3 regions of the Paenibacillus sp. RC21 genome follow, and region 2 is predicted to be linked to each of the others. Evidence: riboswitches for the same ligand, from Rfam matches in the RefSeq annotation. Region 2 holds a riboswitch; each other region holds the start of a gene.
The links. A riboswitch is a leader RNA that binds a small molecule or an ion and turns the genes downstream of it on or off. The one in region 2 is predicted to bind glycine.
Positions count from the first base shown of each region.

Region 1: linked by a shared signal. The riboswitch ahead of gcvT (glycine cleavage system aminomethyltransferase GcvT) and the one ahead of ABIA61_RS17320 (alanine/glycine:cation symporter family protein) in region 2 are both predicted to bind glycine.
Region 3: linked by a shared signal. The riboswitch ahead of sdaAB (L-serine ammonia-lyase, iron-sulfur-dependent subunit beta) and the one ahead of ABIA61_RS17320 (alanine/glycine:cation symporter family protein) in region 2 are both predicted to bind glycine.

Region 1 covers NZ_JBIYCS010000009.1:138,443-141,721, forward strand. Annotated here, with positions in the region: gene gcvH (glycine cleavage system protein GcvH) at 249-644, opposite strand; glycine riboswitch at 944-1,132, shown strand; glycine riboswitch at 1,133-1,229, shown strand; gene gcvT (glycine cleavage system aminomethyltransferase GcvT) at 1,310-2,410, shown strand; gene gcvPA (aminomethyl-transferring glycine dehydrogenase subunit GcvPA) at 2,541-3,279, shown strand, end outside.
Region 2 covers NZ_JBIYCS010000005.1:61,472-64,750, forward strand. Annotated here, with positions in the region: gene ABIA61_RS17315 (carbohydrate ABC transporter permease) at 1-214, shown strand, start outside; gene ABIA61_RS17320 (alanine/glycine:cation symporter family protein) at 358-1,776, opposite strand; glycine riboswitch at 1,936-2,030, opposite strand; glycine riboswitch at 2,048-2,124, opposite strand; gene ABIA61_RS17325 (glycoside hydrolase family 1 protein) at 2,316-3,279, opposite strand, start outside.
Region 3 covers NZ_JBIYCS010000006.1:20,581-23,859, forward strand. Annotated here, with positions in the region: gene sdaAA (L-serine ammonia-lyase, iron-sulfur-dependent, subunit alpha) at 1-706, opposite strand, end outside; gene sdaAB (L-serine ammonia-lyase, iron-sulfur-dependent subunit beta) at 696-1,385, opposite strand; glycine riboswitch at 1,595-1,708, opposite strand; gene ABIA61_RS19090 (DUF6359 domain-containing protein) at 1,922-3,279, shown strand, end outside.

The sequences.
Region 1 (3,279 bases), on a different contig from region 2:
GAAATCATTAGGCATAATTCCTCTTAATGTGGCCTGAAACGTTAGAATTTAGTCGAGAAACCATGCGTCATCTATACCATTTCTATACAAGGAATATCCTCCAAACAAGGGAAAAAGAACGTAATTACGCTTGCCAAAAAAGACAGCAAAAAATAGCCGCTATGCCCAATCATCGCGACTATTTTTATACAAAACCGAGTGGACAAACGCCACTCTTATTCAGTTATCCAACCTACTTTGCCCCATTATTACTCATTGGCAGTCAACTGCTCGTACTGATCCGCAGACAGCAGCTTGCTTAATGATTCCTCTACATCTCCTCCAATCTCCACTTCGATCATCCAGCCTTTTTCATAGGGAGACTCGTTCACCAGCTCAGGCGTACTTTCCAGCGCTTCATTCACCTTCAACACCGTTCCCGTCACCGGAGCGAACAGGTCGGATACTGTCTTTACCGATTCAATAGTACCGATCTCTGCCCCCTGCTCAATCGTTGCTCCCTCCCCAGGCAGCTCCACAAAAACGATATCCCCCAGCTGATGCTGTGCAAAGTCCGTAATACCGATTCGTACCGTTCCATCCTCTGTGCGCTGAACCCACTCATGTTCCTCTGTGTACCAAAATTGCTGCTTCACTTCACTCATCCTGCTCGCCTCGCTTCCATATGGATTACATCGTTTCGCCTACCCGTCTGTGACAGGTTAAGATTATGACAACAAGAACTCTCATGTCAATAATACTAACAAAAATATTTCACATTTCTCCATATATCGTTCTAGCTAAAAATACGGCAGGATATAACAAACGCTTACATATCCTTATTTATGAATAAAATGTTTTATAAAATGATGTTGATGACATTTTTGTTGACATTTCAAATAAATTTGCGTATTAATGGGTTATAACAAGTGCTTTTAGAAATACCCGATAACTGTAAACGCGGATGAACGTGGAGGGAGAGACTGCCAAAACTCGCATAGCTGTTGCCGCCTGTGAAAACAAGGTAGCAAGCGAGTCGGATCAAGCTGTTACCGGCAGGGCCGGATGACGTATAGCTGATCCAAGGGCAGCGCCGAAGGAGTAAACCTGCACCGCAGGTGAATCTCTCAGGCAAAAGGACCTCTGCCGGACGCATCTCTGGAGAGCATTCGCCATACAGGCGGATCACCCAAGGGGAAACCTGGTACACACCGGGGTAACTCTCAGGTATCAAGGACAGAGCTGAAGAAAAGTGTGTGGACTGCCGTCCATACGTTTTTTTCAGCCTGTCTTTTTTGTTTAGCTGATCACACTGGATAGGAGTGAAAAAATGACTAACTTGCGAAAAACGTCGCTGTATTCCTCCTACGGCACGCTGCCGGGGGTTCGTTGCATTGATTTTGGCGGCTGGGAGCTGCCTGTACAGTTCAGCGGCATTCAAAAGGAGCATGAGGCTGTCCGACAACGTGCGGGATTGTTCGATGTATCGCATATGGGTGAATTCCTGGTCGAGGGCCAGGAAGCCGAAGCATTTCTGCAACAGGTGACGACGAACGATGTCAGCCAATTGGAGCCGGGCCAGGCCCAATATTCGCTGCTGTGTTACCCGGATGGAGGTGTAGTAGACGACCTGCTTGTTTACCGCAAAGGGCCGGAGCGTTACATGCTCGTTGTGAACGCCTCGAATATCGACAAAGATTGGGATTGGTTGCTTCGCCATGCTCCTGCATCCGTTCATCTGGAAAACGTATCAGATGCGGTAGCACTGCTGGCATTGCAAGGACCTGAAGCTGCGCGTATTGCCGCAGCCGTGACAGACACGGACATTACGAAGCTGGCATCCTTCCGATTCAATGAGGATGTGCAATTGTTCGGGGCAAAAGCGCTCGTCTCCCGCACCGGATACACGGGGGAAGACGGCTTTGAATTTTATGTGCCCACGGCGGATGCACCGGCAGTGTGGGACGGATTGCTTCGCATCGGTGAGCCGTATGGTCTGGTTCCCGCCGGACTTGGAGCCAGGGATACGCTGCGCTTCGAGGCGCGGCTACCGCTGTACGGACAGGAGTTGTCCGCTACCATTTCGCCACTGGAAGCTGGTTTAGGCTTCTTCGTCAAGCTGAATAAGGGAGATTTTATCGGGAGAGAGGCCCTGCAACGTCAGAAAGAACAAGGTATTCCCCGCAAGCTGATCGGACTGGAAATGCTCGACCGCGGCATCCCGCGTGCCCATTATCCCGTTTTTGCGGAAGGACAGCACATTGGCGAGGTCACAACGGGAACCCAGTCGCCCACCTTAAAGCGTAATCTGGGTTTGGCTCTGGTGGACAGTCATTTCAGTTCCCTATCCACACCGCTGGAGGTCGAGATTCGTGGCAAGCGCCTGCGCGCCGAGGTAGTAGCAGCGCCCTTTTATAAACGTCCACGCTGATTTAAACGCTCGTCTTACTATAACTATCGTGATCCGTTACTAACCGCTGCCCAGTGGGCAATCGTTTATTAATCATTTGTTAATCGTTTTACGTTTTTACGATCTTGTTGGTTGAAAGGAGCCAGACCCAATGAAACAACACCGCTATCTTCCCATGACCGAGCAGGATCAAGCTGAAATGCTGCGCGTGGTCGGCGCATCGTCCATCGACGATTTATTCAGCGATATTCCCGAGGCGATCCGGTATAAGGGGGAGCTGCTCCTGTCTTCTCGGTTAGACGAAAGAGCCTTAACCCGCCACTTATCAGGACTGGCCGGGCAAAATGCCAATACTGACACGCACGCCAGCTTTCTCGGCGCAGGGATTTACGATCATCATATTCCATCCGTCATCCAGCATATCACTTCACGCTCGGAATTTTATACGGCCTACACTCCTTATCAACCGGAGGTAAGCCAGGGCGAGCTGCAAGCCATCTTCGAATTTCAATCGTATATATGCGAATTAACAGGCATGGCTGTAGCCAATGCCAGTATGTATGATGGAGCGACTGCGCTGGCAGAAGCGGGCTCATTGGCCGCCGCTGCCACCCGCCGCAAGCAGCTTATCGTATCGCGGACCGTCCATCCGGAGGCACGTCAGGTGTTGGCTGCCTATGCACGCGGGCTGGATTTGGATGTCGTGGAGATCGACTGTGCAGATGGTGTAACTGACGTGAAGGCATTAACGGCGGCCATATCGGAGCAGACGGCGGCAGTTTTGGTCCAAAGCCCTAATTTTTTCGGGGCCGTGGAAAATCTGAAGCCGATGGCTGACCTGATCCATGCGCACAAGGGTCTTATGGTCGTCAGTGCCAATCCACTGGCAT
Region 2 (3,279 bases):
ATGGAATGATTATTTATGGCCGTTAATCATATTAACCGATGAGCGCAAATTTACGCTCCAGATTGCGTTGTCCCAATTAAACGGTATTTACAATACGGATTATGCGATGGTCATTGCTGGCACCCTGTTGGCTGTACTGCCGCTTATCATTTTATTTCTTTTCATTAGCCGCCAGTTTATTTCCGATCTTGCAGCTGGAGCAGTCAAAGATTAGATTTACTGAGTCAGCTTTATCCTGCTCTAAAACGCAAAAAGGGAGTGTCCTCCCAGCCTGTAATGGCTGAGGGACACTCCCTTTCGTTATCCTGGCAAATGATCTTGCAGAGTCAATATTCTTAAATCCGGATATATCGGACTTTACGAGCTGACTGTTTGTCCTTTTTCTTCTATTTCTATGGCTGCTCCTGCACTGGCACCTGCAAGTATTCCCTTTTTCTTGTCAGGATACAAGGAATCCATATAGGTACGGGTTTCTGCAACTACAATTCCCGACAAGCCGAGCAGTGCAATCAAGTTCGGGAAGGCCATCATGGCGTTAAAGATATCTGCCAGCAACCAGATCGCATCCAGCTTAATAAACGCGCCTCCGGCAACCAGCGCAATGAACAGATAACGGTACGGCTTAATCCATTTGACACCCAGCAAATATTCAACACAGCGTTCTCCATAGTAGTTCCAGCCAAGCATCGTGGTGAACGCGAACATAATCAGAATGATTGTGAGCAGTTCCGCACCAAGCGGGAATGCGCTGGAGAAAGCTTGCTGCGTCATCAAGCCCGCATCGGTAGGACCGCTCCATACGCCGCTAACCAGCAGCGTCAGCCCGGTCATCACGCAAATAATCATCGTATCTATAAACACACCTGTCATGGAAATCAACCCTTGCTCCGCAGGCCATTTGGTTTTGGCGGCTGCGGCTGCAATCGGTGCGCTTCCCAATCCGGCCTCATTGGCAAAAATCCCTCTGGCTACCCCGCTGCGCATCGCCAGCATAATCGTAGCTCCGGCAAATCCACCCGTCGCAGACGTCGTCGAAAACGCCGAATGCAGCACAAGCGCGAGTGCGGCAGGAATCTGATCGGCGAACCGAATCAGTACGATCATACAGATCAACACGTACAAGCCTGTTTTGAAGGGAACAACTTTGGTCGATACCTTGGCAATGCTCTTGAGCCCTCCAATAGTAACGAGTCCCGTAAGGGTAGCAATAATCAATGCCGTTACAATTGGTGGAACACCGAAGCTGTTTTCGGTTGAGGATACAATCGCTTTGACCTGAGGAAATGTTCCAATCCCGAACAGCGCTACCAGCATCCCGGAAAAAGCAAACAGCATCGCCAACGGTTTAAAGCGGCGTCCAAGCCCTTTTTCAATATAATACATAGGGCCGCCGGAAAATTGTCCATTCCGATCCTTCACCCGGTATTTTACTGCAAGTACACCTTCCGCATATTTCGTCGCCATCCCGAAAAAGGCTGCAACAACCATCCAGAACAGAGCACCCGGTCCGCCCAGTTTTATCGCTGTCGCGACGCCGACAATACTTCCTGTACCTACTGTAGCCGCCAGCGCCGTACTCAGGGCCGCAAAGCTGCTGACATCCCCACTACCTTCATTTGGGGCCTTTCCGATCAGCTTGATCGCCAGAGGCAGGCGGAAAACCTGCAACATTTTCAACCGTATGGTCAGCCACAGACCTGTTCCCATAACGAGAATGATCAGTGGGGCCCCCCATATCCAACTGCTAATCGTTTCTAACACATGTACCAAATTCATTTCAACCCGCTCCTCCTGCATATTAAAAAACAAAAAAGAGTCAAATCCGCTGATTCGACTCCTGGAGAGGTTAAAGGCACGAAAAAATACAACCATCTTGTGCAGGATTCAGCCACTAACAGCTCATAAAAAAGCCTAGGGCATCCCCTGTCACAGGTTATTCGCGTCTCTGTCCTTTTGCCTGAGAGTTTAAGCAGATGATATCTGCGGTGCACCTTCGGCGCCCAATTAAGGGTCTCTCCAGAGTTCTGTCCGTTTACGGTCCCGCTTGTTGCTGTAATCAGCCCAAGCACCTGAGAGTTTTGCCCCTTCGGTCGGAACTTACGTTCCATCTCCCGCAAACATCAACCAGACATATGAAATTGTTTTTTATTATACAGAAAACTTTCAGCTTTTTACAAGTGAAAAATTTGTGAAGTCGTTTGGTTATCTTAAGATGAGCCTATAAAATAAAGGCGGGCGCAGCCAGATTCATCCTCATGATGTTCTCTGCCGCACCCGCCCCCAGGCCATATTGGGTTATATTCAGTTAGCTTGGATTACAGTTCTTCGCCGTTGGTGGCAATTACATTTTTGTACCAGTCAAAAGAATCCTTCTTGGAGCGCTTCAGTGTTCCGTTACCGTCATCGTCCAGATCAACATAAATAAATCCGTAACGCTTGGACATTTCGGAAGTGGACATACTCACAAGGTCGATAGGTCCCCAGCTAGTGTAACCGATCAGATCCACACCGTCCGCAATCGCTTCCTTCATTTGAGCGATATGTTGGCGCAAATAATCAATGCGATACGTGTCGTGAATGGAGCCGTCTTCTTCCACCTTGTCATATGCACCCAAGCCGTTTTCCACGATGAACAGCGGCTTTTGATAACGGTCATATAATGTGTTCAGCGTAACACGCAGGCCGATCGGATCAATCTGCCAGCCCCAGTCAGAGGATTGCAAATATGGATTTTTCACGCCGCCAATCAGGTTCCCCGCTGCTTTCTCGCCTTCCGGACCTGCAGAGACAGTCAAGGTCATGTAATAGCTGAATGAGATGTAATCGACCGTGTTGTTTTTCAGAATTTCGGCATCGCCGGGTTCTGTGTGCAAAACAATATTATTTTCTTCAAAATAACGGTTCATATAATTTGAATATTCCCCACGGGCATGTACATCCGTAAAGAACAGATTCATCTGGTTTTCATGCTGACTTTTCAGCACGTCTTCCGGGTTACACGTATGTGCATAGCTTTCCATACGAGCCAGCATACATCCGATTTGAGAGCCAGGAATAATCTCATGGCCTCGTTTTGTCGCCAATGCGCTCGCCACAAACTGGTGATGCAGGGCTTGATAGATCGCTTGCTGCTTGTTATCTACACGATCAATGACCACACCGCCACCTGTGAACGGACTCATCGTCATCACATTGATCTCATTAAAAGTCAGCCAGTATTTCACTTTATCCTTATAACGTGTAAACACCGTTTCGGCATAATTTACGTAGTGCTGTATT
Region 3 (3,279 bases), on a different contig from region 2:
CGGCGGCAAGCGCGGTCACGGCTCCCAGCCCGTTGCGCACGATGCACGGAATCTCCACGAGTCCGGCGACGGGGTCGCAAATCAGGCCGAGCGTGTTCTTGAGCGCGAGGCCCACTGCATGGATGGCCTGCTCTGGCGTACCGCCGCGCAGCTCGACCATGGCCCCTGCGGCCATCCCGATGGCTGAGCCAATCTCGGCCTGACAGCCTCCCTCCGCACCGGAGATGAAGGAATTGTTGGCGATGACGTAGCCAATCGCTCCAGCGGCGAACAGTCCGCGCACCATATGCTCGTCATCCCAGCCGAACCGCTCCTGCGCGCTGATGAACACACCGGGGATGACCCCGCATGAGCCTGCGGTGGGTGTGGCGACAATGCGACCCATGGACGCATTGACCTCTGACACGGAAAGGGCGTACGCCATGGCGAGTGCCGAGGCATCGCCGGAGCAGGTTTCCCCTGCACGCAAATATTCCGCCAGGCGTTTGCCGTCGCCGCCTGTCAATCCGCTGCGGGATACAGTGTCCTGTGTTTGTCCGCGATGAACGGCCTCCTTCATGACTTCATAATAATCAGCCATTTGGCGGAAGATTTCTTCCTCCGGTGTGTTCGTCTCTTGTACCTGTTCCTTGATCATCAGGCGACCAATCGTAGTGGATTCCTCGGCGCACAAGGCACCTAATTCATGCAGATGGCTAAACCGCATCGGATTCAGCTCCTTTTTTCAAGTTAATCATTTTGATTCCATACATATGAGGCAAAGCCCGCAGCTCGGCAATTAATTCAGCCGGAGCGGGGCTATCGGTTTCAATAGCAGTGAGCGCTTCGCCATCCCGGCCTTTGCGATCCACGTGCATATAGGCAATGTTAATGTCAGCCGCGCCCAGCGCTGAAGTCACCGCGCCCAATGTTCCGGGCTTATCCGAGTGAAGAAGCACCAGCGTAGGCAACTCTCCGGTTAGATTGACCCGGAATTCGTTGAGCTGTTGAACATGAATGTTTCCACCGCCGATGGAGGAGCCTAGCAGCGTGCGCTGATCTTCACCCTTCCATAGCTCGAAGCGGACCGTGTTCGGATGAGGGGCGGGCAGTCCGCTGACAGCGAACTCTACTTCCATCCCGGCCTGCTCTGCACATTGCTCAGCATCCGGAATCCGGTAGTCGTCTGTATCGTAATTCAGCAGTCCGGCAATGAGTGCCAGGTCTGTGCCGTGTCCCTTGTACGTATCGGCAAATGAGCCGTACAGCGTCATGCGGGCACGGTCAGGTTGCACACCGAGCCAGTGCCTGGCAACACGTGCGAGCCGCACCGCGCCAGCGGTATGTGAGCTGGAGGGTCCGGTCATAGCCGGACCGATAATGGAAAATACATCTTTGAAACGCATGGTGTGGCCCCCTGTATGTTTGAATATCATAGTATATGGTGCTGCCGCGCCTTTGCGCGGGTGTGACGGTTTCTAATGCTGACGCAGCATGTAAGCACAAAAAAGGACAGGATAAGGAAATTTCCCTTATCTCTGTCCTCGTTACCTGAGAGTTTCGTGCGGTGTATACCGCCTTACCCCTTGGGTGGCTTGCGCTCTCTCCAGAGTTGCGTCAGATGACGATACATGGACCTGAGAGATTATCCGCCAGCCGGGTGCTGACGTCTTGCTCCTTCGGTGCTGCCGGGATGTGATTCCCGGACAGGCTCTCCCGTCATCTTCATTCGCGTATACCGTTCAACAATTCCTCCTAAGCGTAATGTATGCCATGCCCGGTGTCAATCACAGGTTGGTATTTTACAGAATCAGGAATCTTCTCAATAAAAAAGATTAAATTTTACATAATTATGGATGAAATCAGGAAGGAATTAGAAGGTTGATAGCTAATCTGATAGAGGACAAGCTAATTTATGGAATAATGGGAGGGACATTTACGTATGGTAAAAGGTTTTCGGTTCACAGGTTCACGCTTGAAAGGAATGCTGCATCTGGCGGCAATCGTATCACTGCTGGTAGGACTCTTCGTTCCATTCGGCCAGGTCAAGGCAGAGGGCGCGTTGACGGTAGCGGAAGCGCTTCAGCGTCAAAGCAGCGGAGGTACGGTGACGGTAGAAGGCTACGTCGTCGGACATGCCACTGGATCGAAAACGGCTAATTTCTCTGCCCCATTTGCAAATGATTTTAACGTACTGATTGCGGATCAGGCGAGTGAACGCAATACATCTAATCTGTTAAATGTGCAACTGACATCCGCGTATAGAGGACCATTCGGGCTGTCAGGCCATCCTGAGCTGATCGGCAGCAAAATTCGCGTGACGGGTGCGCTGGGTGCCTATAACAATTTTGGTGGAGTGAAAAGCCCAAGCGCTCTGGAACTGGTAAGCGGAAGCGAGCCTGGGAACCCTGGCGAACCTGATCCTGGTACTACATTGCCGGATGGAAAAGGCAAAAAAGTGCTGTTCGATAATACGCACGCACAGACAGCCGGAGCGGCGGATTGGGTTATAGATGGAGCCTTTTCCGATTTTGCCAGCGGACTGCGTAATGCTGGTTTTACCGTGGACCCGTTGAACCGTTCCATTCCTTTTACCTATGGCGAGCAGGCTATAACGTACGACAAGCTGCGCCCATATGATGTGTTCATCATTGGTGAAGCCAATGTTGCCTTTAAGGCATCCGAGCAAGCTGCTCTGGTTCAATATGTGAAGAATGGAGGCAGTATTTTCTTCATTTCTGACCACTATAACGCAGACCGGAACAAAAACCGTTGGGATTCCTCCGAGGTTATGAACGGCTACCGCCGTGGAGCCTATTCCAATCCGGCCAAAGGGATGACTACAGAAGAAGCTGCATCACCAGCTATGCAGGGACTAACCAGTTCCGACTGGCTGGCAACGAACTTTGGCGTTCGTTTTCGCTACAATGCACTCGGTGACGTAAATGCCACGGATATCGTAGCGGCAGATCAATCCTTCGGCATTACGAAGGGTGTACGTTCGATTGCCATGCATGCTGGTTCTACATTGGCGATTATGGATCCGACCAAGGCTAAAGGAATCGCTTATATTCCTACAGGCACGAAAAAATGGGGCAATGCCGTGGACCAGGGTGTCTATAACGGCGGGGGCCGTGCTGAAGGGCCTTATGCTGCTGTAGCCAAGGTAGGTCAGGGCAAGGCAGCGTTTATCGGTGATTCTTCGCCAGTTGAGGATGCCACGCCGAAATATGTACGTGAGGAAAACGGACAGTCGAAGAAGACGTACGATGGTTTCAAGGAAGTCGACGATTCCACCTT